Regions from separate parts of the Pseudoalteromonas sp. T1lg22 genome, predicted to be linked through region 3. Evidence: predicted binding sites of a transcription regulator. Region 3 holds the regulator's gene; each other region holds the start of a gene.
What was found. The regulator LexA, encoded in region 3, represses DNA repair genes until DNA is damaged. The targets are predictions, from matches to a motif close to TACTGTATNNNNATACAGTA.

Region 1: the regulator LexA is predicted to act here: its motif matches at 1,574-1,593, upstream of C2M24_RS06215 (YebG family protein).
Region 2: the regulator LexA is predicted to act here: its motif matches at 3,215-3,234, upstream of ruvC (crossover junction endodeoxyribonuclease RuvC).
Region 4: the regulator LexA is predicted to act here: its motif matches at 2,859-2,878, upstream of C2M24_RS02265 (DNA topoisomerase III).

What each region holds. Positions count from the first base shown of each region.
Region 1 is NZ_PQBY01000010.1:79,727-87,043, reverse strand. It holds gene C2M24_RS06220 (amino acid aminotransferase) at 1-1,185, shown strand, start outside; gene C2M24_RS06215 (YebG family protein) at 1,241-1,558, opposite strand; gene C2M24_RS06210 (ComEA family DNA-binding protein) at 1,772-2,089, shown strand; gene C2M24_RS06205 (DUF6170 family protein) at 2,112-2,414, opposite strand; gene dsbB (disulfide bond formation protein DsbB) at 2,411-2,926, opposite strand; gene fadR (fatty acid metabolism transcriptional regulator FadR) at 3,150-3,863, shown strand; gene C2M24_RS06190 (peroxiredoxin) at 4,136-4,741, shown strand; gene C2M24_RS06185 (2OG-Fe(II) oxygenase) at 4,858-5,199, shown strand; gene C2M24_RS06180 (DEAD/DEAH box helicase) at 5,249-7,105, opposite strand.
Region 2 is NZ_PQBY01000023.1:93,472-100,788, forward strand. It holds gene ruvB (Holliday junction branch migration DNA helicase RuvB) at 1,014-2,018, opposite strand; gene ruvA (Holliday junction branch migration protein RuvA) at 2,032-2,652, opposite strand; gene ruvC (crossover junction endodeoxyribonuclease RuvC) at 2,655-3,176, opposite strand; partial or broken gene aspS (aspartate--tRNA ligase) at 3,306-5,092, opposite strand; gene C2M24_RS13420 (DUF72 domain-containing protein) at 5,286-6,143, shown strand; gene C2M24_RS13425 (DUF3334 family protein) at 6,162-6,845, opposite strand; gene cmoA (carboxy-S-adenosyl-L-methionine synthase CmoA) at 7,073-7,317, shown strand, end outside.
Region 3 is NZ_PQBY01000016.1:358,175-365,491, reverse strand. It holds gene C2M24_RS11385 (DUF6572 domain-containing protein) at 904-1,230, shown strand; gene C2M24_RS11370 (PaaI family thioesterase) at 2,494-3,024, opposite strand; gene C2M24_RS11365 (DUF924 family protein) at 3,254-3,784, shown strand; gene C2M24_RS11360 (STAS/SEC14 domain-containing protein) at 3,781-4,149, opposite strand; gene lexA (transcriptional repressor LexA) at 4,356-4,973, shown strand; gene coxB (cytochrome c oxidase subunit II) at 5,290-6,423, shown strand; gene ctaD (cytochrome c oxidase subunit I) at 6,420-7,317, shown strand, end outside.
Region 4 is NZ_PQBY01000006.1:199-7,515, reverse strand. It holds gene dxs (1-deoxy-D-xylulose-5-phosphate synthase) at 1-1,406, opposite strand, end outside; gene ispA ((2E,6E)-farnesyl diphosphate synthase) at 1,475-2,362, opposite strand; gene C2M24_RS02270 (exodeoxyribonuclease VII small subunit) at 2,371-2,610, opposite strand; gene C2M24_RS02265 (DNA topoisomerase III) at 2,887-4,809, shown strand; gene C2M24_RS02260 (M20 metallopeptidase family protein) at 4,806-6,125, opposite strand; gene C2M24_RS02255 (tetratricopeptide repeat protein) at 6,201-7,058, shown strand.

The sequences.
Region 1 (7,317 bases), on a different contig from region 3:
CAATTAAAACCATTACCGACGGATCCCATTCTTGGGTTGATGGCTGCGTTTAAGGCTGACACCAATGCCAATAAAATCGACTTAGGTGTCGGTGTTTATAAAGACGAGCAGGGTAATACCCCTGTGCTAAAAGCGGTAAAAAAAGCGGAAGAGTTTCGCTTAGCCAATGAGACCAGCAAGTCTTATATCGGATTGGCCGGTAACCTGGATTATTGTCAGAAAATGGAAGAATTGTTGCTAGGCGATGCACACCCTGCTTTGCTGGCAAACCGTGTACGCACGGCACAAACTCCAGGCGGTACAGGTTCACTTCGCGTAGCCGCTGAGTTTATTAAGCGTTGTAATGAAGATGCCACTGTTTGGGTGACAACTCCGACCTGGGCTAACCATATCAGCCTGTTTGAAGCTGCCGGTCTGACGGTAAAAGAATACCCTTACTACGACTATGAAAATAAGGGTTTATTGTTCGACGAAATGGTTAATGCCTTAAGTCAGATCCCAGCAGGTGATGTGGTATTGCTTCACGCTTGTTGTCATAACCCAAGCGGTATGGATTTGAACGCCGAGCAATGGCAAACCGTAACCGACATCGCTAAAGCACAAGGCTTTACCGTGCTTATCGATATCGCTTATCAGGGTTTTGGTACTAGCCTGGACGAAGATGCTGCTGGCCTACGCCTGCTTGCTTCACAGGTTGAAGAGTTGATCATCTGTTCTTCATGTTCGAAGAACTTTGGTCTTTACCGTGACCGTATCGGCGCCTGTTCTATCATCTCTAAAGATGCCAGCGCTGCCGATGTATCTAACTCGGTACTATTGAGTGTAGTGCGCAGCATTTACTCTATGCCTCCGGCGCATGGTGCGGACATTGTTAGCACTATTCTATCTAGTTCTGAGCTTACTACTATGTGGCACGATGAACTGGATGAAATGCGTTCACGCATCAATGAATTCCGTTCATTGCTAAAAGAGAAGCTAAACGACAAATGCCACGGCATGGACTTCTCATTTATTGAGCGCCAGCACGGTATGTTCTCTTTCTTAGGTATTAATAAAGAGCAGATCGAGCGTCTACAAAAAGAGTATTCGATTTACATCGTTGGTTCGAGCCGCGTTAACGTAGCCGGTATCAGCCACGCCAATATCGATTACTTCGCCGACGCCGTAGCCGAAGTAACGAAATAACTTTCGCTTAGAGCGAAGCAAAAAAGCCAGCATTTGCTGGCTTTTCTTTTTTTACTTAGGCTTCTTTGGCTTTCAGTTCGGTGACATTTTCCTGGCTGTCTTTATTTTGCGCTTTTGGCTTTTTTTCTGCTTTATTTTCGCTTGGTTTCGCGCCTTTTAACACCTGCATAAATTCATCTTTTTGTTTAGCGATTTGCAGTGCCAGGCCTTCTACCTGTTGTTCACTTAAGGGCACATCGGCATTTGCCAACAGACCTTCAAGGCTTTCGGCAATATCGAGCATTTTGTCATAAGCATCGGCTTCTTTCTTACTGGTAAAGGTCATGCGCTCGACTCCATTTCTTTCAACTACGTACTTAACGACAACAGCCATGGGATCTCCTAACTATACTGTTTTTTTATACAGTTAGATTAGGGTGGCAAGCAGCTAAGGTCAAGGTGTTTTTACGCTTTTTACTTAACTTGTGAGCGAGTGAGAGGCTTAGTGCTCGCGTTCATAAGCCTTTAGGTTGACAAGCCCTGTCTCGTCTTCTTTATTTAATAACGGTAGTACCAATGGAAGATTCATCACTTTAAGGAGAGAAGTATGAAACTACTTAACACCTCTGCAAGCGCCATTATCGGCGTTCTTGCCACTACACTCTTACTTGCCACCACAGCCCCGGTTATTGCAGCGCCAGCCGAGCCCAGTAAAAGCGAAGCCTCAAGCCATGCTAAGGTCAGCTTAAACCAGGCCACGGCCGAGCAATTGCAGACCTTGCCCGGTATTGGCCCGGCGAAAGCCAAGGCAATTATCGATTATCGCGATAAAAACGGTGGCTTTAAGAGTATTGAGCAATTGGATGATGTGCCAGGGATAGGCGAGCGGCTAATGGCTGAGCTCAAGGAAAAGGTGTCGTTGTAATTGGCATAATATAAAGGCAGCGTTAGCTGCCTTTATTATGTTCTGCAATCGCCTGCTCCAGGTGACGGCAGGCAAAGTAGTGGCGCACCGGCAGCACCAAAATGGGGTAGGCAAGACCGGCGATCAATAACCAGGGCAGCATGCTCCACCCCTCAAAGCGCACCAACAATAAAAACAGCGGCGTGATCAGCAGCAGTTTAATAATATTGAGCAGGATACGTTCCTGGGCACTTAACATTTCCAACGCCTCAGCCACCAGTTGCAAACGCTGACGGTGGCTAAAGGATTGCAGGCCGGGGATCTGGCTGGCTAAAAAATAAATCATGGCTTGTTTGGCTTAAAGAACAAGCTCGCACAGGTCACGATAACCGCTGCCGCAGCAAGGGCTGCAAAAATAACCTGCATCCAACCCGGCATAGACAGACCTAAAAACTGCCAGTCTATGTTGCCACAGTCACCGGTTGCAGCGAAAAATCCAGGGATCCATTCATGCAAGGGCACAGGGAAATTAGGCTCAAATTCACAAACGAAGGCAAAAGGGTCTGTGGTGGTTTGCATCATTATGTGCTCGCGGGCCAAAAGCAGACCCCAAATGCTGGCAACCAGCCAAGTTGCTAAGCCGCTCAGGCGCAGCCACAGATTAGCAGGGTTGATGGCGCCAATAAGGCCGGCCAATAACACGCCTAACACGGCGGTACGTTGGTAGATACACATGATGCATGGAGCTAAATCCATGGCGTATTGAAAATAAAGGGCCGTTGCCTCGAATAAAAAGGCAATCAGTGCCAACAACAACCAAGGAGCGCGTGTGCGCGAGATGCTACTTAACCAGCTCATGAGATTCTCTTATTAATTTTATTTTGGAGATTATGCCCCTGCACCTAGGTCTATGCAAGTTTAGGTCAATGGCACTCGAAAGCTGATACTTTATTATTGTCTTGTGTAATTGCCGGCTATACGAGGCGTGCTTTACAGTGAAGTTTTCTTGTTAGTTGCTGATCATCTGGTACAATCAGTGGAATAACTAAAATGAAATAAACCGTGTTGAAGTGGACCTTAGATGAGAATTTTTAAAGCGAAAAGCCCAGCTGGATTTGCTGAGGAATATATAGTTGAGTCCATCTGGAATGGGGAGTTTCCACCAGGCTCTATTCTTCCTGCCGAGCGCGAGCTATCGGAACTCATCGGCGTGACTCGCACGACACTGCGTGAAGTATTACAACGTCTTGCTCGAGACGGTTGGTTAACCATTCAGCATGGTAAGCCAACGCGAGTAAATAACTTTTGGGAAACATCGGGCCTGAACATTCTTGAGACGCTGGCGCGCCTTGATGAAGATAAAATGCCGGAGCTGACCGATCAGTTACTTTCTGCCCGCACTAACATCAGCGCCATCTATATGCGTGCAGCGATTAAAATAGACCCAGAGCGCGTTAAGGAAATTGTTGCCGAGCGCGATGGCGTTGAAGACACGGCTCAGGCTTTTGCTGATTATGATTATTTGGTACACCACCATCTGGCCAGTGCCGGCAACAACAAAATTTATGTGTTGATCCTCAATGGCTTTAGAGGTTTTTACTCCAAGATAGGTTGCCACTATTTCTCTGATCCTCGTACTCGTGAGTTAGCACGTCAGTTCTACTCGGACTTGGCTGAGCTGGCTGAGAAGCAAGATCACGACGGTGCTATTTCCTTGATGCGTCGCTATGGTCATCAAAGTGGTCAAATCTGGCAGGAAATTCGTGGCGATATGCCCGAAAATATTATGGATTAATAATTGGCCCGCTATTGCGGGCCTTTTTGTCTCTGCTCACTTAAAAATTTAACAATCACTTTTTTCGATAGCTGCTATCGTTAAATGCGATTGTTCTTTTGCGCCCTAGCTCAGTAACATAGCGCTCAGAATATAAATGCATGTATTTTTATAGTCGGGGTTGTTTTTCAACAGCCCGCCACTATATCTATGTGCAGGAAGAAATACAGACGGGGCGAAGTCATCGTCTCAGTCGCAAAGTACGATAAACTCAAACTATTTTGGAGAATAAAATGGGTGTATTAGTAGGCCGCAAGGCACCAGACTTTACAGCTGCAGCAGTGCTAGGTAATGGCGAAATCGTAGATGGCTACAACCTACACGAGACAATCAAAGGCAAGAAAGCAGTTATCTTTTTCTACCCACTTGATTTCACTTTCGTTTGTCCTTCAGAGCTAATCGCTTTCGACAAGCGTTATGAAGAATTCCAAAAGCGTGGCGTTGAAGTAATTGGTGTGTCTATCGATTCACAATTCTCACACAATGCATGGCGTAACACTGCTGTTGCAGACGGCGGTATCGGTCAAGTTAAATACGCTCTAGTTGCTGACGTTAAGCACGAAATCTGTCAAGCATACGACGTTGAGCACCCAGAAGCGGGCGTTGCTTTCCGTGGTTCTTTCCTAATCGACGAAGAAGGCACTGTACGTCACCAGGTAGTTAACGACCTACCTCTAGGCCGTAACATCGACGAGATGCTACGCATGGTTGACGCACTAGCATTCCACAGCGAGCACGGCGAAGTATGTCCTGCTGGTTGGACTGAAGGTAAAAAAGGTATGGACGCAAGCCCTGAAGGTGTTGCTAAGTTCCTATCTGAAAACGAAGGCGACCTATAAGGTTTCACCCTAGTTTGAAAAACCGCGCTTAGGCGCGGTTTTTTTGTGCCTGGATATTTGCCAAACTCGCTGATAAACAGCAAGATATAGTCCGTTTATGTGAACAAGGTAAGCTTATGGGTTGGTTGCGATGGCAAATGGGCCGCCAATTATCTGGGTACGATAAAATGTTTTTGGCCGGTGCCTATTGGCCGATTAAGTTTGATTGTTACCTGTTGCGCTTTAAGCAAGGTAGCTTTATCAAGCGCCATACAGACAAGGTAGAGTCCGGCCGCCACTATCGCCTTAATATCGTTATTAAAGCCGCGGGGAAAGGCGGTGAGTTCGTCTGCGAGCAGCCCATCTATGCCAGTAAGCGCATTAAACTGTTTCGCCCCGATATGCATGCTCATGAAGTCACAGAGGTAGAGGAAGGCACTCGATATGTCTTCAGTGTTGGCTGGATACGTAATAACTAGACAATAAAAAACCGCCCTTAGGCGGTTTTTTTAACTATTGCGAGTGCAATTACTGAAAGCTTACAGCGCGGCGCTCTTTACGCGGAGCTTTGCTTTTCGCATTAGGGTCACGGAAGCTGCGCTTCTTGCCTTCACTGCGTTCATTACGATCATTGCGGTCACGTGGTGGACGTGAATCACGTTGCTCACGTGGCTCACGTGGCGCATTCGCTTCAGAAGGGCTCAATGTTAGCTTCATTGGGCGCTTACAGATGTATACCTTCTGGAAGTGTGCCACTTTCTCAGCCGGCATGCCTTGAGGTAGCTCAACGGTACTGTGAGCATCAAACAAGCGAATGTCGCCAATGTACTTGCTAGAGATGTCAGCTTCATTAGCAATAGCGCCAACGATGTTTTTAACCTGTACACCGTGCTCACGGCCTACTTCGATACGGTAGGTATCCATAGGTGTGTTTGAGTCACGACGCTCACGGCGTGGCTTATCGCCATCACGACGGTTATCGTCGCGACGACGCTCACCTCGATCACCGCGTTCGTTACGGCGCTCATTTCGGTCGTTGCGCTCACCGCGCTCTGGACGTTCCTTCGCTTTGATCTCTTCCACTTTCAATGGCGTCTGCTGTTGCGCTAGGCATAGCAGGGCTGCGGCAAGGTCACCTTGGCTAAGTTGCAGCTTGTTACCGATTGAACTGGCAACCTGGGCAAAGAACTCGCTGTCTTTGTGCTCAAGGGCTGCCGCAATCTTGGTTTCAAGGGCGTCGATACGCTTTTGCTCAACCATTTTAGCACTTGGTAGCTGTACTTCTGCGATGTCGCTCTTGGTGTGGCGTATAATGTTTTTAAGCAGATAACGCTCGTTACCCTTAACAAACAAGATGGCCTTACCTTGGCGACCAGCACGACCGGTACGACCGATACGGTGTACATAGGCTTCACTGTCTTGTGGGATATCGTAGTTCACAACCAGACTGATGCGTTCAACATCAAGGCCACGGGCCGCTACGTCGGTAGCAATAACGATATCAAGTAAGCCGCTCTTCAGACGGTCTACTGTGCGCTCACGGGCTTGCTGGTTCATGTCGCCGTTAAGCGGTGCCGCCGAGAAACCTTCACGCTCTAGTAGTTCTGCCAGCTGTACCGTGTCATTACGGGTACGTACGAATACGATAGCGGCGTCAAACGTTTCCGCTTCCAAGAAACGCACGATAGCGTTGTTCTTGTGTACGCGGGCTTGCCAGTAAACCTGTTCTATGGTCGATACCGTGCTGTTACGTGGCGTGATGCGCACTTGCTCGGCGTCTTGCAGGTAGGTTTTACAGATAGACTGAATTTGTTTTGGCATAGTCGCAGAGAACAAACAGGTTTGCTTGTCTTCTGGCGTTTGCGCCATGATGCTTTCTACATCGTCGATAAAGCCCATGCGCAGCATTTCATCTGCTTCGTCCAGCACAAGTGCGCTAAGACGAGATAGGTCGATAGACTTACGGCTGATGTGATCCAATAGACGACCAGGGGTCGCGACTATGATTTGTGCGCCGCGACGCAATGCACTTAGCTGGATACCGTAGCTCTGGCCACCGTAAAGTGCTAGGACTTCTACGCCCCTAGTAAATTTTGCATATTGCTCGAACGCTTCCGCTACCTGGATAGCAAGCTCACGAGTGGGGGTAAGTACAAGGATCTGCGGATGCTTAGCATCGGCATCAATGTTGTTCAATAAAGGCAAAGCAAAGGCAGCAGTTTTACCTGTACCTGTTTGCGCCATTCCCAAGACATCCTTTTTGTCGAGTAAAAGGGGAATACATTGAGTTTGGATCTCGGAAGGAGTCTCATAACCCAACTGTTCCACTGCTTTTAAGATAGCAGGAGAAAGGTTCAACGACTCAAAGGTGACTGGTTCTGACATTAAAACGCCTCAGGAATTCAAAGAGCGCGCATTGTACAGGAATGAAGCAGTAATTGCTTGTATAAATTGAAACTATTTCCTATGTGATTGGTTTTGTATGAAATTTAATCAGGTGTATTTTAGGAAACCTGTGTAAACGGCATAAATAAAGGGTTTTCTGTTAGCGAATAAAGAGTTTTTTAGTCCTTGCCCAAAGTAGAAATGGCAGGATA
Region 2 (7,317 bases), on a different contig from region 3:
CGCGCTCAATACAGCGTACGACACACAATGAACCCTAGTGTACCCAGTCATAATTGCGCTGACAATGACCTTGCCATGAATTGCCGCCTAGCGCCGATAAATCGCCGCAGGCTGTGGTTAACAGGCAGATACACAGATATCTTATTGGGCTCTTTTACATGCGAAAAAGTTCCAAAAAAACAGATTTTATGCGAATTATTCGCATAAGCTGTCATTTTGCCGAGGTATTACAAGTTAAAAAATAGTAATTCTAATAGAACAAAAAAAGCACAAAAATAATAATAGCCTTATATTTCAACATACAAAGCTAATAGCCTTACGTTTATTGCGCAAAATATCATCATGAAGATTTTATTCGGTATTAGTTTTTTTTATCCGAAAAAAATAATTTTTCTAGTTTGAAGAAAATCTGCTACCGCTTTATTATTCTTCCTGTACTGAGCTAGCGCAACCAACTATGGCTCTATTGCACAGTTCATGAGGTGGTTTCTGATTCCCCACCTCACACCATCGGCTGTTTCATCCTACTATTGAGCAGCTGGTGTGTTCCTCGGATTTACTTCCTTCAACTTGTTGTTTTGCCCGCTTTATTAGCGGGCTTTTTTTTGCCTGAATCAAGCTCAGTCACAGACCCTAATCGGTGCAGCCTTAATCCGCTGTGAATCGGCAGTCGTATAATACCAATTCACTTAAATAGCTAATCATTCTAGCGGGCTAAATATCATGCTACCCGCGTTGGAATTTTTCTATGTAGAATAACTACATAAGAAAAATTCCGCCTTGTTATCACATCATTTATCCGGCGCTATAACTGATCACATACTTAACAGAATTGGTATGACATCAATTAGCTGTCTGTTGTCGGCCGCAGCTTAGCGTCAACAAGGTGCCAACAGTACACTTTTGTCGGGATGAATCCCGACCTACAGAGGTATTCCGGGCATAAAAAAGCCGAGCTTATGGCTCGGCTGATTAGTGCTGGACTAATAAAATGCGATTTTACACACCCAGACTTAGGTCGCCTTATGCAGACCAAAGTGAGCATAGGCATGGTCGGAGACAATGCGTCCTCTTGGTGTACGTTGAATAAAGCCTTGTTGGATCAGATAAGGCTCAATGACATCTTCAATGGTTTCTTTTTCTTCGCCTATGGCGGCGGCGAGGTTGTCCAAACCAACCGGCCCACCCATAAACTTCTCGATGATCGCCAGTAAATACTTGCGATCCATGTAATCAAAACCGCTTTTATCGACATCCACCATGTCCAGAGCCTGGGCGGCAATATCGGCGCACACGCTGCCATCGCCTTTCACCTCGGCAAAGTCACGAACGCGGCGCAACAAGCGGTTGGCAATACGCGGCGTGCCCCGCGAGCGTTTAGCGACTTCATAGGCACCCTGCTCGTCTATGCTCAAACCAAGATGAGTTGCAGAGCGCTTAACTATGGATGCCAGATCATCGACATTATAAAACTCCAGGCGCTGGACAATACCGAAACGGTCGCGCAGCGGTGAGGTTAAAGAGCCGGCCCGAGTCGTTGCACCGATAAGGGTAAAGGGCGGTAAATCTAACTTGATTGAGCGCGCTGCCGGACCCTCGCCTATCATGATATCGAGTTGATAGTCTTCCATGGCCGGGTAGAGAATTTCTTCCACATGCGGGCTCATGCGATGAATTTCATCGATAAAGAGCACATCATGGGCTTCTAAATTGGTTAGCAAGGCCGCCAAATCGCCGGCCTTTTCTAATACCGGGCCTGAAGTGGTTTTAATACTCACCTCCAGTTCATTGGCGACTATGTTCGCCAAGGTGGTTTTACCCAAGCCCGGCGGACCGAAGATAAGCAGGTGATCCAAGGCCTCACTGCGAGAGCGTGCCGCCTCGATAAAGATATCCATTTGCTGTTTTACATGAGGCTGACCATGATAGTCCGCCAGCAGCTTAGGTCGTATGGCCCTATCGACCACGTCTTCATTGCCCTGCTGCTGGGGCTCAATTAGTCTATCCGCTTCTATCATTCACTTATCTCTGTTACAGCATCGCCCTAAGCGCTTGCTTGATCATTTGCTCCGAGGTCATGGCCTCCTGGGCAACGGCTTTCACCGCTTTTGTTGCCTGACTATTCTTATAACCCAAGGCTTCGAGGGCAGCAATAGCATCGTCTGTGGCATTGGCGGCTACTAAGGTATCACCACCTGCACCGCTAAGGGGCGCCGCATCCGTATATGGCGTGAATAAATCCGGCCCCCAGTCTTTGAGTCTGTCTTTCATTTCCAGCACCAGACGCTCGGCGGTTTTCTTGCCCACCCCGGGAAGCTTCACTAAGGTGCTGGCATCGCCATGATGGACACAGCGGATAAACTGCTCCGCCGACATGCCAGAGAGAATGCCGAGGCCAAGTTTAGGACCCACACCATTGGCTTTTAGCAGCTCTCGAAACAGAGCGCGTTCGCTTTTGGTGTTAAAACCGAATAGAAGCTGGGCATCTTCACGCACCACAAAATGAGTAAACAGGGTGACGTCTTCGCCGCACTCCGGCAAGGCGTAGAAACAGCTCATGGGCAAGCTGATTTCATAGCCGACACCGGCCACATCCACCAGCACTTCTGGAGGCTGTTTTTCGACTAATTGTCCGCGAATTCTTCCTATCATATTCACCTCAAACGACCACGCACGGTTTTGCGCGCTTGGCCGGCTAATTTAATCAGGTTTTGTTGTGAGTGACCATGACACATGGCAATGGCCAAGGCATCGGCGGCATCCGCCTGGGGCGTCGCCGGCAGCTTTAAAATATGCTTAACCATATGTTGAACTTGTGCTTTTTCTGCCGAGCCCTTACCCACCACGGCCTGTTTTACCTGGCGCGCGGAATACTCATGTACGCCCAGCTCTGCCATGGTGGCGGCAACGATAGCGGCACCGCGAGCCTGACCCAGCTTGAGTGCCGAGTCCGGGTTATGGGCCATAAAGACCTGCTCAATGGCAAAGGCGTCGGGGTTAAACTGTTCGATCAACTGGGTGACACCTTGGTAGATCATTTTTAAGCGCGTTGGAAACGCGTTCTCACCAAGCTTAATACAGCCGCTGCCCAGATAGACAAAGCGCTGTCCTTGTTGGCGCACCACGCCGTAACCGGTGAATCGCGAGCCAGGGTCAATCCCCAAAATAATACTCACCCAGAAACCTTATTCTTGTTATTGCACCAAACAATGGTAACTGTATGGATGACCAGTGTAAAGGCGAGGCACAAGAAAAAAGCGGCCTAAGCCGCTTTTAAGATTGAACTCTGTGTCTGAGCGAGCGGATTACTCACCCTGCTCCGCTGTCGCACTTGCTTTAGGTGCAATGGCGATACCCAGCTCTTTAAGCGCATCCGGGTTGGCACCGCTTGGCGCATCCGTCATCAAGCATGAAGCCTGAGTAGTTTTCGGGAAGGCGATTACGTCACGAATGTTGTCCGTGCCACATAGCAGCATTACCAGACGGTCAAGACCAAAGGCCAGACCCGCATGTGGAGGCGTACCGTACTTCAAGGCATCCAGTAAGAAGCCGAACTTCTCTTGTTGCTCCTGCTCTTCAATACCCAAGATGCGGAAAGCGGTTTCTTGCATGGCGCTGTTGTGAATACGTACCGAGCCACCACCGACTTCGTAGCCGTTTAAGACCATGTCATAGGCATCGGATAAGGTGCCCGCCGGGTTGGCTTCCAGCTCTTCTGGGCTTACGCCTTTTGGTGCCGTGAACGGGTGGTGTACCGCGTGCAGGTTACCTTCGTCGTCTTCTTCAAACATTGGGAAGTCAACAACCCAAAGCGGTGCCCACTTGCTTAAATCTGTTAGCTCAAGGTCTAAACCGATTTTCAAGCGTAGTGCACCCATGGCTTCGTTAACCACGTTGCGGCTGTCGGCACCAAATAGAATGATGTCGCCAGATTGCGCATTGGTGCGCTCAAGCAAGGCAGAGATCACTTCTTCACTTAGGAATTTAGCGATAGGTGATTGCACGCCTTCAACACCGGCGTCGCGGTCGTTAACCTTCATCCAGGCCAGACCTTTTGCACCATAGATGCCGATAAACTTAGTGTAATCATCGATTTGTTTGCGTGATAACTCAGCACCGCCTGGTACGGTAAGTACAGCTACACGGCCTTTTTCATCGTTGGCCGGGCCTGAGAATACTTTAAACTCAACGTCTTTCACTAAGTCGGCAACGTCGATAAGTTCCATCGGGTTACGTAAGTCCGGCTTATCCGAACCGAAGCGACGCATGGCTTCTTCGTGACCCATCACAGGGAATTCGCCAAGATCAACGTTCAGTAGCTCTTGCCACATATCACGAATTAGTTTTTCGGTGATGGCACGAACCTGATCTGACGTCATAAACGAGGTTTCGATATCGATCTGGGTGAATTCAGGCTGACGGTCTGCACGTAAGTCTTCATCACGGAAACATTTTACGATTTGATAATAACGGTCGAAACCAGACATCATCAGCAACTGTTTAAATAACTGCGGCGACTGTGGCAAGGCGTAGAAGCTGCCGTGGTGTACGCGGCTAGGTACCAAGTAGTCACGAGCACCCTCTGGTGTCGCCTTGGTCAATACCGGAGTTTCGATATCAAGGAAGTCGTTGCTGTCTAAGAAACGACGTACAAAGCTTGAAGCCTTGGCGCGCAGTTTAATGCGATCGCTCATCTCAAGACGACGCAGGTCAAGATAACGGTATTTAAGACGACGCTCTTCCGAGTTTTGCTGGTTAAAGTCCAGCGGTAGCGCTTCGGCACGGTTGATGATTTCAAGCGCGGTGCAAGAATTTCAACTTCACCTGTGGCCATATCTTTATTTACTTGGCTTTCGGGGCGAGCACGCACCACACCTTTGATCTGGACACAGAATTCTTGACGAAGTTTGTTGGCAATATCCATTAACCCTTCTACTTCAGGGTCAAACACCACCTGCACCAGGCCTTCGCGGTCACGCACATCGACAAAGATCAAACCGCCTAGATCACGGCGTTTGTTGATCCAACCACAAAGAGTAACCTCTTGGTCGACATGGCTTTTATTCAAGTGTCCGCAATATATAGAGCGCATAATATTCCTGTTTTAATTGTAAGCGCGTGAGCTAAATGCACGCAGTGGCCAAATAAATTGCGTCAATTATATAAAAACGGCGGTCAATGTCACGAAGCAAACTACGGCTTGGCTATTTATTCACCACCTTGAAGACCCAAGCTATGGTAGCATTTGCGTATCAGAGCAAATAAAGACAAGAGCAAAAGCACAGATGTTGTATTTGGGTTGCCCACAATGGGCCAATAACGCCTGGAAAGGCAGTCTTTTTACTTCCGACTGTCAAAACGCCCAGATGCTGGCACAATATGCCCAGGTGTTTAACTCGGTGGAAGGGAACACCACCTTTTATGCCGATCCCAAGACTGAGACAGTACAGCGCTGGCATGAGGCCACCGGCGATGACTTTCGCTTTACCTTTAAGTTTCCCAAGCGTTTTAGCCACGACCTGGCGCTGCAATGTGATAAACAGGCGGTACATACCTGGTTGAAGTTAATGTCGCCCTTGCTGGAAAAAACCGGCTCCCTGATGTTGCAACTGCCCGCCAGTTTTGCCCCCATGCACCTGAGTCGCTTACAACACTTTATGGCGCAGATACCCGCGGACATCGGCCGCAGCATAGAAGTCAGGCATCCTGAATTTTTCACCAAAGGGGATGGCGAGAAACAGCTTAATCGCTATTGTTTTGAACAGGGTATAGATCGTGTGTGCATGGATACCCGGGCGCTGTTTGCCGCCAAGCCTTATAACGACGCCATTATTGATGCCCAGCAAAAGAAGCCCCACCTCCCCGTGCATGCTATTGCTTTGGGCCAGCGTCCTATCGTGCGTTTTGTTATAGCCGCCATGGGGGATGAATATCAAAGCTACTATCAACCCTGGCTCAAAAAGATTAAGCAATGGCTGGATGAAGGCCGTGAGCCCTATGTGTTTTTGCACACAGCCGACAATCATGGCGCACCCTTATTAGCACGACAGTTTGCTCAAGATTTAAAAGCCCACTGCGGTTATCATCATAGAGCTATCGACCCCTTTGCCGGCGAATACAAGCAGCAAAGCAGTTTCTTTTAGTCCCCCCGAGGCTCACCACTATAAACCGAGGTTTTCCATAAAGTCGTCGTCGATATCCTGATCGACCTCTTGCTGTTGTTTCACCTTGGTCTGTTGCTCGGCACGGGTATTGGCGATGATCTCATCCGGGTCTACCGCTTCATTGATATCAAAATCACGCAGCTTAAAAAACTTGGTTTTTTCCATCGCCATTTCAAGATAGAAGATATGCTGACTTTGCGTGGTAAAGGTGACCCGTCGCGCCTGCGGTCTGTCTGAGGTAGTATCGACGGAGATCTGCACCTGCTTATTAATAGCCATCATTTTCGGCTGGTTTTGGCTGATAGAAGTATGCAGTAGTTCACGCACTTTTTTGCTAAAGTCGCCGACAATCTGATTCATCAATTCACCGAGCACATTGGCCACATCATCGGATAAATGGCTTTTTGCCAGCTCACTCTGTGGCATGCCCATGTTGCGCAGGTAATTGCCGTAAATTTCCAGCGCCGCCCCAGCGCTGAAGTTGGTCACCACTAAGGCGCTAAAACCGCCGTCAAACAGCACAAAACAGCCTAGGTCCGGGCGCATACAAGTGTGCGATATTTTCTGCACCATGGCGGAATAACCTATGCTATTGCCACTGGCGGACGATAAGACCTGAGTGACCGAATGACACAAGGTAGCGAGGATATCATCGGTGCTAATTACTTTGCTTTTGCTCATGCACAGTCTCACTTGCTGCTGTTAATGGCGCATTGCCGCGACTAACATATTGAATTAACGGCAAATAGGCTTGGTTTATTCGCGCTTTTTTATCATTGTTCCTGCTCTTATATCCCCTTGGCCAGCACACAGGGTTAATGCCCGTACATAATCGCCGACTAAAGCTGCCCACAAACAGCACAAAAATGATAAAATAACGTCATCGTTTCTAGCTAGAGCTTAGCAAAGTGTCAGCCAAAGACAGTATTTACGCCTCTGAACAACAAGTAAAAGACTTCACTTTTGACGCCAAGGTAGTGGAAGTATTCCCCGATATGATCGAGCGCTCGGTCCCCGGGTACGCCACCATAGTCAGCACCCTGGGCAAACTTGCCGGTAAGTACGCGCAAAACAACAGTAACCTCTATGACTTAGGTTGCTCCTTGGGCGCCGTGACCCTGAGCATGCGCCGCAACCTGAACCAAACCGGCTG
Region 3 (7,317 bases):
AAAGCGGAAATAAGCGAGTGAACAATTTCACTCGCGCCGCTTGAAGGCGACGAGCTCTGCGAGGAGCGGGAGGGCGTACAGTTGCGTTGGTGTTGGCAAGGCGTAGCCTTGCAACCTTGCTTGTAAGCTCTCAGCTTCCTACAAACAAACCAAAGGCCGCATCAGCGGCCTTTATCACTCCTGTGATTCCTTCTACAGCTTTTAAAGCTTGGTTGTGTGAACTTATTCACTTCTTCCGTTAAAACTCCCCACAGCTTTGCACAGTGAGTTCTTGTCGCGTTGGCGACGGCAACTTGAGATAAAAATCACCTTAGGTGCAAGTAATTCGTCCCTGAAGCCTGGTTCCTGTCGGCATCCTTGCCTCCACTTCCTCGTGCTGCGACGATTATCAATCGTCGGTCACTCGTCACCCCTTGGAACCCCGAGGCGCCCGTAATTCGCCAATGCTTCCGAACTCAGGTTTTTGCTAAACGCTCCGCTTAGGCTGCGACACGATTTAACGGCACTTCCCTGTGCCGATAAATCTAGCTCGGCATCGTGCCTTGCTGTCTTAGCCACGCGCCGCAACAAAAGCTGATTTCTCCAGCGCGAATTTAAACGGGATTAGGCTGATACACCTGCGTTTCAATTTAGGCTAACGCAAACTGTAAGTTGGATTAGAGCGAAGCGGCCGTTGATAATTTTCGACTAAACCGTTTATAACGCAAATTGCGTGCATATTCAGGAAAACGACCCAAGCGCTCGTTTTTATCCCATACACAATATTCTTATAGTGAATGAATCCTAAAAGTGGCAGCAACTTACATTGTTTGATACAAATAGACCAATCATAAAAGCGAGCAATGTTTCGGTAGAAAAACGCGCGATTAGCTCGCTATAAACATGTTAGCTTTCAAGGATGGTATGTCTATAACTGATAGCCAAACGATTGACTCAGTCATTCGCAGCGATGAACATAATGATGTGGTGTTACTGATTACTGATCATCTTGATTGGTCAGAGCCACAAGAACACTTATTAGCATTGCAACAGAAATTGAATACGTATATTTCTTTTGTGGAATCAGGACAATTGTTCAGTGATTTTCCTGACACCAAAAATAAAGAGGTTTCCATTTTAATTGCCTGCGGATTTGAACCAGTCAATGCAGCACTTAGTTTTTTTAAAAAAGCAGATGTGTTCTTAAACGATAGGCTCAACATCAGGCTAAGGTATGCAATTGAAAGCTAACAAGTCAATTATGGCATGGACGCAAAACGCATGGCTTGTGCTCCTTCGTCGCTAAGTATAGCCATGCATTTATGCGCCCCATATTGAGGCGTTATGTTTTTCGAGGTTCGTATGGCATTTGGAACAGCGCTATATAAATTCAAAGAGTTACTTGAACATCGTAAGTACTTTAGAAAGTGCCAGCGCTGCTTTTACCATTACGATACTAGGAAAGGAGAGTGCTCCCATTGTTCTCATTTAGATGAGGCAGGGCTCAAATCTCTATTTCATGAAAGGGAGAGAAACTTCCAAGGGCGTCGCCAATTGGGCCTAATGTTTGCTTTTGCGGCCGTTGTTGCGGCAATATTCTTAGCAATCTCGTTCGTGGGTTAAAACATAACAAGCGCAAGCAATACGCTACAGCCCTTCGGGCCTTCGCGGGACGCCCAACGCTGTGCACCTTTTGCGCGGTCGCTTTGCTCCCATTATTGCGCAAAAGGCGCACAACATTGGTCGCCCATGTTGCGGGCGTTATATTTAAAATCAGACTACGGAGTAATATTAATGGAAGATATAAAAGTAAAAAGGAGTTTCTCACAATGGTTTTTTGGCGAATACTCATGGACACTTAAGTTTGTTTGGATAGTATCTTTAATGGTGTTTTTTACGATTGGGTACAACACTGAAAAAAGCTTTTGGACTTTACTTGTTGAAGGAGACTTCAACTCAGCATTCCTACTTATTATAATTGGTTATTTATCTGATTTTCGTTACAGAATCGTAAAAGAGTCTAGGAATAATTAAATATAACAAGCGCATTAAGTCAGACGGCTCAATTTGTCCGATTTTTTGCAAAGATAAACGACGCAAAAAAGCGTCCAATTAATTGACCCGCTTCTTATGCGGGCGTTCCCACAGTCCGCTTTTGGCACTTAGCGCCTTCTCGGACACCTCACAACTAACAGGTATCGATCCCCCGTTTTGATTCGCGCTGTAGAAATCGGTTTTTGTTGTGGAGTGTGCTAGAGACAGCGAGATAGGGATATCGAGCTAGGTTTACCGAGGTAGGACACCTCGTTAAACCGTGTCGAAAGCAAAACGAAACGCTTAACAAAAACCCGAGTTCGGAAGCATTAGCGAATCACGGGTTCGGGGGGTTTCCAAAGGGGGAGTCGAATCACTCTCCCTTTGGGTGTCGTCGCCACCGCGACAAGATCTAAAATCGAAGGGCCTTTCGCAAGGCTAAAGCCTCGCCTACAGACAAGACGCTAGAACAATCCCGCATTAAAGCCCAGCGCTTTTACTTCTTTTCTCCACCACAGCCGCTGTCATCCTTGAAATACAACACAAATCGCCGGCGCTGTTGTAGATCTTAATCTCCCATACCGATGAGCGGCCGCCTAGGTGTACGGGTCTGGTTACGGCTTTGAGAGTGCCGGTGCGTGAGGCTTTAAGGTGATTGGCGTTGATCTCCTGGCCGACGCAGTAATATTTATTGATGTCGACGGCGAAGTTGGCGGCGTAGCTGGCGACGGTTTCGGCCAGTACCACGTAGGCGCCGCCGTGGACTATGCCGATGGGGTTGTAGAGCTCGTTGTCGATAGGCATGGTGGCCACCAGGTAATCCGGGCCGATTTCGCTGATTTCAATGCCGAGTTTGGTCATAAGCGTGCCCTTGGCGCCGACGCCGAGGTCGAGTTTGCGACACAGATCAAAATCGATTTCCTGAGCCCAAATACTTGGGGTGTTTTCGCTTACACTCGAGTCTGGCTGCTCAGTGACCGGTAGATCGTTTTCATGATTCTGAATACTCATACAGATTCCTTATACGGCGGCATGGTTAACGGGGGTTATTTGCACTCATTGGCACTGTGCTCCACATAGTGCTGCACTCGCCTGGGCTTCTGCAAGCCTTTTACGACGGTTAGCGAGCGCAAAAAGAGGAACGGGGCGGCGATATCTTCGGCGGCCTGGCTATCACCTGAGGGCCGGATTTGACTAGACTGTCAGTAACGACCTGGGTGTAAATGTTGAAGGAGGGTCTATGGACTTTCAATCCGTGTATGATTTCTGGTTTAACCAATGCAACAGCGAGGACTGGTTTAAAAAGAGTGCGACCTTCGATGCCAGGGTTACCGAGCTGTTTGCCAAGACTCACCGCGCCGCCAGTCGGGGGGAGCTCTATCATTGGCGTAGCAGTGCCCACGGTGCCCTGAGTGAAATTATCGTGCTCGATCAATTCTCCCGTAATATCTATCGCGATACCGCCAGCGCCTTTGCCCAGGATGCTCAGGCCTTGTGCCTGGCTCAGCATGCGGTAGAAAAGGGCTACGACCTGCTGCTCAATGAGCAGGAGCGTGGCTTTTTATACATGCCTTATATGCACAGTGAAAGTGCCGTCATTCATATGCTTGCCGAGCACCTGTTTCGGCCTTTGGAGAGTTATTCCTATGAGCTGACCCATAAGGCGATCATCGACCGCTTTGGTCGCTACCCGCATCGCAACGCTATACTCGGGCGTCGGTCGACACCAGAGGAAATAGCATTTTTAGAAACGCCCAACAGCAGTTTTTAATCGGCCTCACTCACCCAGTTACGTGCTTGCTCCATCTGGTCATATTGAAAGGCTCTGATTTCGGCACTGATAAAATGCGCCGTTAAATGCTCGCCGAGCATGGCCAGGGGAGAGTCGGTAACTACGGCTATCCTGCTGATTCTCTTATGGTGGTCGCGGGCAAAGCGCAGGTGCGCTGACAAGGCCGCAAACGAATCCCAGCCGGGAAAGTGACGGGTGGCTATCATCAGCCCCTTGAGTCCACCATGACGTTCTATATAGGGATCTATAATACGTACGGCGGCTATAAAGTCGGCGGCAGACAACTCGCCATGGGGGGTAAATACGCCAATATCATGTTCATTATCTAGGCTGATACAGAGCATATTGGGTTCCTTCTTTCATTTAAAATGCTTCGATGCGAAATCGGCTACCTATAACTGTAGGCGCTTTTTTAAGTATTTGCGCAGTCGCTGATACAGCTTAGAAATAACTCCTGACTGTGGCAGCAGCAAAATCATTGAATATATTTGCGATTTTCTGACAACTGTATATACTCACAGTTAAATGTACTGTATGGAAAACCAGTTGTATGCGCCCTTTAACTAATCGCCAATCTCAAATTTTAGAGCTGATCAAAGTCTTTATTAAAGATACCGGCATGCCGCCGACGCGCGCCGAAATTGCACAAACATTAGGTTTTCGCAGTGCCAATGCCGCCGAGGAGCACCTTAAGGCGCTGGCCAAAAAAGGGGTGATCAGAATGAAACCCGGTGCCAGCCGCGGTATTCAGCTGGTTGAGGAAGAAGAGCCGGAGCAATTAGGCCTGCCGTTAATCGGTCGGGTTGCCGCCGGTGAGCCCATTTTGGCGCAGGAGCATATCGAGAGCCATTGCCAAATCGACCCCATGTTGTTTAAACCGGCGGCGGATTATCTGCTACGGGTTAACGGCATGAGTATGAAGGATATCGGCATTCTTGATGGCGATCTGCTGGCGGTACACCGTGCGCAAGTGGCCGAAAACGGTCAGGTGGTGGTAGCCCGAGTGGGTGACGACGTAACCGTGAAGCGCCTGGAAAAGGCCGGTCGCAAGGTTTTCCTGCATGCGGAAAACGAAGAATTTGCTCCTATCGAAGTCGATTTAGAACATGAATCCTTTGATATTGAGGGCTTAGCGGTTGGTGTAATTCGAAACGCCGACTGGATGTAGGTTTTATTCGGTATTTTTGCCCCCGATACGCCGTTTATTGGGGGTTTTACGGCGCTTTTCTCCCTTCTTTTCTTACGCGCTAACAGTTTGAATATCCCCCAAATATTTATTTAAAAAAGAAAAACAAAAACGCTTCATTTCTTGCTATTCGTTCAAATCTTGACTAATTGTTATATTACAGGCTTTGCTGGTTGCTTTTTGCGCACTTTGTTTGCAGAAAATTGAATCGGCCAGTCCAAGCATAATAATAACGAAGATTGGCTAGCAGTAATTGCCTCTTCCCTTTTTGCGTTGCGCGTAGTTAAGGAGATGGTACATGAAGCAGCTTTGCTCCCTCATGTTGCTGTGTTTGTTTGCTCCCCATCTGGCCTTGGCCAACAGCAAGTACAACTTGCGCCCCGGGGTGACGGATATCAGCGAGAATGTTTACCAATTGCATATGACGATATTTATCATCTGCTGTGTGATTGGGGTGATCGTATTCTCGGTCATGTTTTGGGCCTTGCTCAGGCACCGTAAATCCAAGGGCGTTACCGCCGCCACCTTCCATGAAAGCACTAAGGTCGAAATTCTTTGGACCGCTATTCCCTTTCTTATCCTTATCGGCATGGCGGTGCCGGCGACCAAGACCCTGATCGCCATGGAAGACACCAGCAAGGCGGACATCACCATTAAGGTGACCGGCTCGCAGTGGAAGTGGCATTACGAATACATGGGCCATGATCTGGGCTTTTATTCGCTGTTGGCCACCCCTCAGGAGCAAATTCAAAATGCCGAGAATAAAGGCGAAAACTACCTGCTGGAAGTGGATAAGCCACTGGTGATCCCAACCGGTAAAAAAGTGCGTTTTCTGATGACCTCTGACGATGTTATTCACTCCTGGTGGGTGCCGGACTTTGCGGTGAAAAAAGACGCCAACCCAGGCTTTATCAACGAGGCCTGGACCAAGGTTAACGAAGCGGGTATCTATCGCGGTCAATGTGCCGAGCTGTGTGGTCAGGACCACGGCTTTATGCCCGTGGTGGTTGAAGCGAAATCCCCTGAGGAGTTTGATATCTGGCTGGCGGCGCAAAAACAAGCGATGTTAGACCAGGCCGATGCCGATGCTGCCTTACTCGACCAAACCTTGTCTCATGACGAGCTCATGAGCACTGGTGAGAAGATCTATATGACCCGCTGCGTAGCCTGTCACCAACCGACTGGTCTCGGCGTTCCCGGAGTATTCCCGGCAATCAAGGGCAGCCCAATCGCGACCGGCGAAATCAAAGACCACATCGATATCGTGGTACACGGTAAACCTGGCACCGCCATGCAGGCGTTTGTTAGCCAGCTCACTATTAAAGAGCTCGCGTCCGTTGTTACTTACCAGCGTAATGCCTTTGGTAATGACACCGGCGATACGGTGCAACCAAGTGCGATCCAGGCCTTTATTGATGGGGAAGAACAATGAGTACAGCAGCTGCAACACACGAACATCACGGGCCTGCGACTGGCATTAAACGCTGGCTCTTTACCACTAACCATAAAGACATAGGCACGCTATACCTGCTGTTTTCGCTGCTGATGTTTTTAACCGGCGGCGCCATGGCCATGGTGATCCGCGCCGAGCTGTTTCAGCCGGGATTACAATTGGTCGACCCGCACTTCTTTAACCAGATGACCACGGTGCATGGCTTGATCATGGTCTTCGGTGCGGTGATGCCGGCCTTTACCGGCCTGGCCAACTGGATGATCCCCATGATGATCGGGGCGCCGGACATGGCCTTGCCGCGCATGAACAACTGGAGCTTCTGGATCCTGCCCTTCGCCTTTGCCATCTTGCTGATGTCGCTATTTATGGATGGGGGCGGCCCGGCCTTCGGTTGGACCTTCTACGCGCCGCTGTCGACCACCTACAGCAACGACAATACCGCGCTGTTTGTGTTTGCCATCCATATTATGGGTATCAGCTCCATTATGGGTGCCATTAACGTCATAGTGACTATCGTCAACCTGAGAGCGCCGGGCATGAAGTGGATGAAGCTGCCGCTGTTCGTATGGACCTGGCTGATCACCGCCTTCCTGCTGATTGCGGTGATGCCTGTGCTGGCGGGGGCAGTGACCATGGTACTGACGGATAAATACTTCGGCACCGACTTCTTTAATGCCGCCGGTGGTGGCGATCCCGTGATGTTCCAGCATATTTTCTGGTTCTTCGGTCACCCCGAGGTGTACATCATGATCTTGCCGGCGTTTGGTATTATCTCCACCATAGTGCCCACCTTCTCGCGCAAAAAACTCTTTGGCTACTCTTCCATGGTGTATGCCACCGCGTCCATCGCCTTGTTGTCCTTTGTGGTCTGGG
Region 4 (7,317 bases), on a different contig from region 3:
TTATCCAGCTTGTGGCCGGTGTAAAGCATGTTGCGGCATTCGTTGGCATTGGCCGGAGCCATGATCACCATATTAGGAATGCAGCGTAAGAAGCTTAAATCATAGGTGCCCTGGTGAGTTTCACCATCGGCGCCAACCACACCGGCACGGTCGATAGCAAATAACACAGGTAACTCTTGCAGGGCAACATCGTGGATCAGCTGATCATAGGCGCGCTGTAAGAAAGATGAGTAAATCGCCACCACAGGATTTAATTGCTCGCAGGCAAAACCGGCGGCTAAGGTCACAGCATGCTGCTCGGCAATGGCCACATCAAAATACTGCTCTGGGTATTCCTTGGAGAAACGCACCATGCCTGAGCCTTCACGCATGGCCGGGGTAATGGCCATCAGGCGGCTGTCTTCGGCGGCCATATCGCATAGCCAGTCGCCAAAGACCTTGGAAAAGGTCGGCGCGCCAGGCTTTGACTTGGGTAACTTGCTTTCGCTTGGGTCGAATTTGGGCACCGCATGGTAACCGATAGGATCGGCTTCGGCAGGCTTATAACCTTTACCTTTTTGTGTTTTCACGTGCAGTAGCTGCGGACCCTTAAGGTTGCGCATATTGCGCAGGGTGTCGACAAGCATATTAACGTCGTGGCCATCAATGGGGCCGATATAATTAAAGCCCAGCTCCTCGAAAAAGGTGCCAGGGATCACCATGCCTTTCAGGTGCTCTTCCATGCGGCTGGCCAGCTCTTTGACCGGCGGCAGACCGGAGAGCAGCTTTTTGCCGCCTTCACGAATATTGGTGTAAAAGCTGCCGGAAAGAATACGAGCGAAGTGGTTATTCAGGGCGCCCACGTTTTCCGAGATAGACATCTCGTTATCGTTGAGGATCACCAGCATATCCGACTTCACATCACCGGCGTGGTTCATGGCTTCGAAGGCCATACCTGCGGTAATAGCACCATCGCCGATCACGGCTACGGTTTTACGTCCTTTACCTTCTTTTTGCGCCGCAATCGACATGCCTAACGCCGCAGAAATCGAGGTACTTGAGTGACCCACACTAAAGGTGTCGTACTCGCTTTCGCCACGGTAAGGAAAAGGGTGCAGGCCATCTTTTTGGCGGATGGTGTGCATTTGCTCGCGACGACCTGTGATCAACTTATGCGGATAGGCCTGGTGACCCACATCCCAGATCAAGCGGTCGAATGGCGTGTTATAGACATAATGCAACGCCACAGTCAGCTCCACCGTGCCTAAACCTGAGGCAAAATGGCCACTGCTTTGTGATACGGAGTTCAGTAGGTAGTCCCGCAATTCATAGCTAAACGCGCCTAGCTTATCTTGAGCCAGGTCGCGCAGTTGTGCAGGTTCATCGACCTGATTTAAAAGGGGATACTTGCTACTATCCAAATTCATGCGTTTTATTATCCTTCACTGCGATGGCCCGAGTATATCAAAATGGGCACGGCCATCTGTAGTAATTTTTAATGATCTCGGGCGATGATGTATTGCGCCAGTTGCGCCAACATCCTGGTGTCATAGGGCAGGTTATCGAGGGCGGTAATGGCCTCGTCATAGAGCTGCTGTAGTTTGGCTTTTGCGCCATCTAAGCCAAGCAGAGCCGGGTAGGTGGCTTTACTGGCGGCCTCATCCGAGCCCTGCGGTTTGCCCAGGGTCTGGGTGTCGCCTTCTATATCTAAAATATCGTCTTGCACCTGGAATGCCAGGCCGATGGCCTTGCCGTATTTTTGCAGTGCCGCTTGCGTATCGCTGTCGCCCTTGGGGGCGCATAAATAGCCAAGCTCGATGGCGCAGCTTAGGAGCGCACCGGTTTTAGCATTATGTATCTGCTCAAGCTCGCTTAAACTGATGTCTTTTCCTGTTGCGGCTATGTCCAGGGCCTGGCCGCCGACCATGCCGAGCAAACCAGACGCTCGGCTTAGGCTTTGTACCAGGCGAATTTGCGCGCCAGCCTCTAGGTTAAAGTCGCTGCTGCTTAGTAGTTCAAAGGCGATGCTCTGCAAGGCGTCACCGGCCAAAATGGCATGGGCTTCATCATAGGCAATATGGCAGGTGGGGCGACCACGGCGTAATTCATCGTCGTCCATGGCTGGCAAGTCATCATGCACAAGGGAATAGCTGTGAATACATTCGATGGCCGCGGCGGCCTTATCAAGATCGCCCTTGTTGGCACCGAGCATGGAGCCGACGCAATAAACCAAAAACGGACGCAGTCGTTTACCGCCATTTTGTACGCTGTATTGGCTGGCCGCGAGGATCCTTGGTTGGGCATCTTGCTGGCTGTGGAAATAGTTTTCCAGGGTGTGCACTACGTCTTGCTGCGCTTGCGCTAAGGCTTGTTTTAATTCCACAGTGACTATTACTCTTGAGGGTCCATAGGCGTTAATTCGCTGTCGAGATCATTACTCATCAGCATGCTTACCTTTTGCTGTGCATGATCCAGTTTTTGCGCCGAGACATTGGCCAGGCTGATACCACGTTCAAACTGCTTTAAAGAATGTTCCAGCGGCATATCGCCTTGTTCCATCTCAGTGACAATTTGGCTCAGTTCATTGATTGCGTCCTCAAAGGTGAGGTTTTCTGGTTTTTTTTGGGCCATTGCCTGCGCTCTCGTTACTGAATTGCTAAGAGCGCCAATTTTAGGGGGATTCCGTGACCAGGTCAAAGGCGGTGATGATTTTCGACCACTTAGAGCCAGTGTAGCTGTTTTTAATCTGCGGATTTTAAATAAAGGGTTAAGTACTTGAAGTGGCTCGGTAGCAATTTAAAGCATGGGTGCGCGTTACTTAGTGAGCACTTGCTCTTAATATTCTTTCATCAAAATTAAAAATGCACTACACTCTTTCTTACTGTATGGATGAACAGTTGTTGTGCTATGAAGCTATATATTGCCGAAAAACCTTCCCTTGGGCGTGCCATTGCTGCCGCTTTACCTAAACCCCATAACAAAAAAGACGGCTATATCGAGCTGGGCAACGGCGATTGCGTGACCTGGTGTATCGGTCATCTATTAGAGCAGGCTGAGCCCGATGACTATGATGCCGCTTATAAAAAGTGGCAAGTACAGCATCTACCCATAGTGCCACAGCAATGGCAGCTTAAAGCCAAGAGCAAAACCCGCAAACAACTTACCCTAGTTAAAAAGCTGATCAAGCAAGCTTCGCAAATTGTTCATGCTGGCGACCCCGACAGGGAAGGGCAACTCTTAGTCGATGAGGTGATCTCCCAAGCCAATGTGAGCACGGCTAAAAAGCAAAGTATTCAGCGTTTACTGATCAGTGACCTAAATTTACCCGCAGTGAAAAAGGCCCTTGGACAATTGCGTGCCAACGCGGAATTTATTCCACTTAGCGTCTCGGCCTTGGCGCGCTCCCGTGCCGATTGGCTGTTTGGCATGAACCTCACCCGGGCCTATACCCTTGCGGGCCAAAAAGGCGGCTATAAGGGTGTGCTCTCCGTTGGCCGGGTACAAACGCCCATCCTTGGCTTGGTGGTAGCGCGGGATAAAGAAATTAACGAATTTGTCAGCAAGCCCTTCTATGAAGTAGAAGCCCTGATGCGCACTCAAGAGCAACAAGGCTTTACCTTAAAGTGGCAACCCAGCGAAGCCTGCCAACCTTATCAGGACGAGCAGGGTCGGGTATTAGTCAAGGCCTTGGCCGATAACGTTGTTTCCCGTATCAAGGGGCAGCATGGATTGATCACTCAGGTCAAAAGGGCTGAAAAACAAGAGCAGGCGCCCTTGCCTTATAACCTGTCGGCACTGCAAATCGATGCCGCCAAGCGCTTCGGGTTGCCAGCCAAAGCGGTACTTGATACGTGCCAAAGTCTTTATGAAAAACATACCTTGATCACCTATCCACGCTCGGATAATAGGTATTTGCCTAAGGATCATTTTCAGCAGGCGCCTGACATTATCGATAGCGTGATTGCCAACGGCGTGTTTTCAAAAGAGCAGCTGGCTACCGCGGATCCGTTAAGAAAAGCACGTTGCTTTAACGATGCCAAGGTTGCCGCTCACCATGCCATAGTGCCGACCAATAAAAAGACCTCGGCGCAGCTCACAGAAACGGAGCGTCGTGTTTATGAGCTGATCTGTCGCCAGTACGTGATGCAATTTATGCCGGCCTACCGTTATCACCAAACCGATGTGGAAGCAGAGATAGCCGGCGGCACGTTCACTACCAAGGCCAAAGAAGAGATAGAACGCGGCTTTAAGGTGTTATTGCCCAATAAAGAAGAAAAAGAAGCGCCTAGCTTACCGCCTTTAAGCCTGGGTCAGCAGGTACTGTGCGAGGATGCGCGGCGATTAGATAAAAACACCACACCACCGGCGCATTTTACCGATGCCACCTTGCTTGCAGCGATGACTGCTATTTCCCGCTATGTGAAAGACCCGGATATCCGTAAGGTGCTGCGGGAAACCGATGGTCTGGGTACAGAGGCGACCCGCGCCAGCATTATCGAGTTATTGTTTACCCGTGGCTTCCTTGCTCGCAGTGGCAAGACCATTGTTGCCACAGAAACGGGTGTGGCGCTGATCAATGCCTTGCCTGACACCCTTTCAACACCGGATATGACCGCTCATTGGGAAATGGCCTTGGCACAAATTGCAGAGAAACAGCTTAAGTACGATGATTTTATGCAGCCCTTGGTTGGGCAACTAGGGGCATTAATAGAAGAAGCAAAAACCTGTGACAGTCGTCAGTTTTCACATATCAAGAGTCAGGTAAAAAGGAAGTTTAAGGGCGCGAGAAGAAAAAGCACGCGCCCGAAAAGCAGTAAAGCTCAGGCTTAGTTTCTATTAAACAAGGCCAATGCTGCATTACTCATGGCGTTGACCCCAGTTGGAATCGCCTTTTGGTAATCCGGAGCAAACTTACTCGAATGCAATGACGGCAACTGGGTATTGTTTTTCATTGCCTTCTTATAAGTATCCGGGTTTACACCACCTAGCCAGAATAGGGTAATAGGCAGCTTGTCTTCGGTGCGGCCATATAAACCAAAGTCTTCACCGGCCATGACTGGCTCGGTCAACTCAACATTATCGGCGCCAATGGCCGCTTTAATGGCCTGGGTGACGCGAGCGGTTTGCTCCGGGTTATTGTAGGTCGAGGGAATAGACTCGGCCTCATGAACCACCACTTCAGGGTAAAGTGATTCTTCAAGCCCGGCACTGGCGGCAATACCCGCGGTAATGCGCTTAATCGCCGCAATCTGTTGTTCGCGTACCGCCGGGTTATAGCTGCGTAATGTCAGCTGGAGTTTGACCTCGTTGGAAATAACATTGTGCTTACTGCCCCCATGGATTGAACCTACGGTGACTACCGAAGGCTCAAGAGGAGAGAGTTCGCGGCTGGTGATCGTTTGTAAGGCCAGCACGATACGAGAAGCCAGCACCACGGGATCGATAGTGGTATGCGGGTAAGCACCGTGGCCGCCTTTGCCTTTGACATGAATATCAACAGAGTCGACGCTGGCCATGGTGTACTCCGGCTTTAAAGCAACCTTACCCGCGGGCACACTGGCACTGACATGCAGGGCTAAAATATGATCCGGTTTGGCAAACTGGCTAAAGAGCCCTTCGTTTAACATGGCCTTGGCGCCGGCACCCACTTCCTCGGCGGGCTGGGCCACCATCATTAGGGTGCCTTGCCATTGGTCTTTGTGGGCGACCAAGTGCTCGGCGGTGCCAATAAAGCTGGTCATGTGAATATCGTGACCACAGCCGTGCATCACGCCGACCTCAGTCCCTTCTTTATTTAGCACCTTCACCTTAGAAGCATAGGAAACGCCGGTTTGTTCGGTGATGGGTAAACCGTCGGTGTCGGTGCGGATCATAATAGTAGGGCCTGCACCATTTTCTAGCAGTCCGACCACGCCATAACCGCCCACCTCTGTGGTCACCTCAAAGCCTAGACGTTTTAGTTGCTTGGCGATTTTCTTGCCGGTTTGTTGTTCTTGTAACGAGAGCTCAGGGGATTGGTGTAAGTCCAAATAGAGCTTTTCCAGCTCGGGCAGGCGCTCGTTAACCTTAATAGCGGCGCCGGCGGGCAATGCCGTGGTTAATAATAACGCCGTGCTCGCTATTGTCATATTTTGCAGAAAACCCATAATATTCCTTACACTTGTAATTGTGATCTTTGACTCCATATCAAAGCCTAATTCTAAATAGATGGCAACTTAACCATGACGAATCAAATTCAACTTACTGCTGAAAATATTCAGCAGGTTTTAGGACAAACTTCCGAAGACAATATCGTTGCCTTGAGCTTCTACTCGGCGCAGAGCCATGAATGCCAAGAGCAGGCACGTATTCTCGATGGTTTAGCGCAGCAATATCAGCAGCATCTTATCGTTGCTACCCTGGACTGTGACCTTCAGCAAGCGCTGGCCAGCCAGTTGGCGCAGCAAATTGGTTTGCAGACATTACCTACCTTAGTGCTATTAAAAGGTGGCGCGCCGGTGGATATGTTGCCAGGCGCGCAAAGCGAGCAACAAATAAAAGAAGCATTGCAAAAGCACCTGCCACAGCCGGAAGATGCTTTATTACAGCAGGCTAAAGCAGCGTTGGCGGCGGATAACCTGAATGAAGCCTTTAAATACGCCAAGCAGGCCTATGAAATCGACCCGCAGAATGCTCGAATTAAGCTGGTGCTAACCGATATCTGCATCCAAATACATAAGTTGGATGATGCAAAAGCCTTGCTAGATACCATAGCGTTGGCGGATCAGGACGCCTACTACAACAATATCAAAGCAAAATTAGAGCAAGCAGAGCAAGCACAAGACTCTCCTGAGATCCGCTTATTGCAGCAGGAAATTGAGCAGCAAGGCGATAATTTGGAGCTTAAGGTGAAACTGGCGGTGGCTTTTAATGATGCCGGTCGTAAAGCTGAAGCGCTCGAAACTTTATTTTTAGTGCTAAAGAAAGATCTTAACTTTGCCGATGCGAAGAAGTTCTATCTTGATATTATCGCCAGCCTACCTGAGGGGGATGCCCTGGCGGCGGCGTCACGTCGAAAACTATATAGCATTCTTTACTAGGGCTATTTTTGAGTACCTACATATATAGGTATAGATATGACTACGGCGAGCTTAGACTCGCCGTTATTATTTTTAGATTCCTACCTTGATCTTTACCGCAGTTGTTCAATACTTAGTAGTCCTGCCACGGAAGAATCATAACAAGGCCTGAATTCAAGACCTGAATTTGGCTACTTAACATCCGGTTTTGGGTGCTTATTAATCAATTGATACGCAAAAGGCTATTTTTCGCAATTTTCTTTAAAAAAGGGGTTGCGTC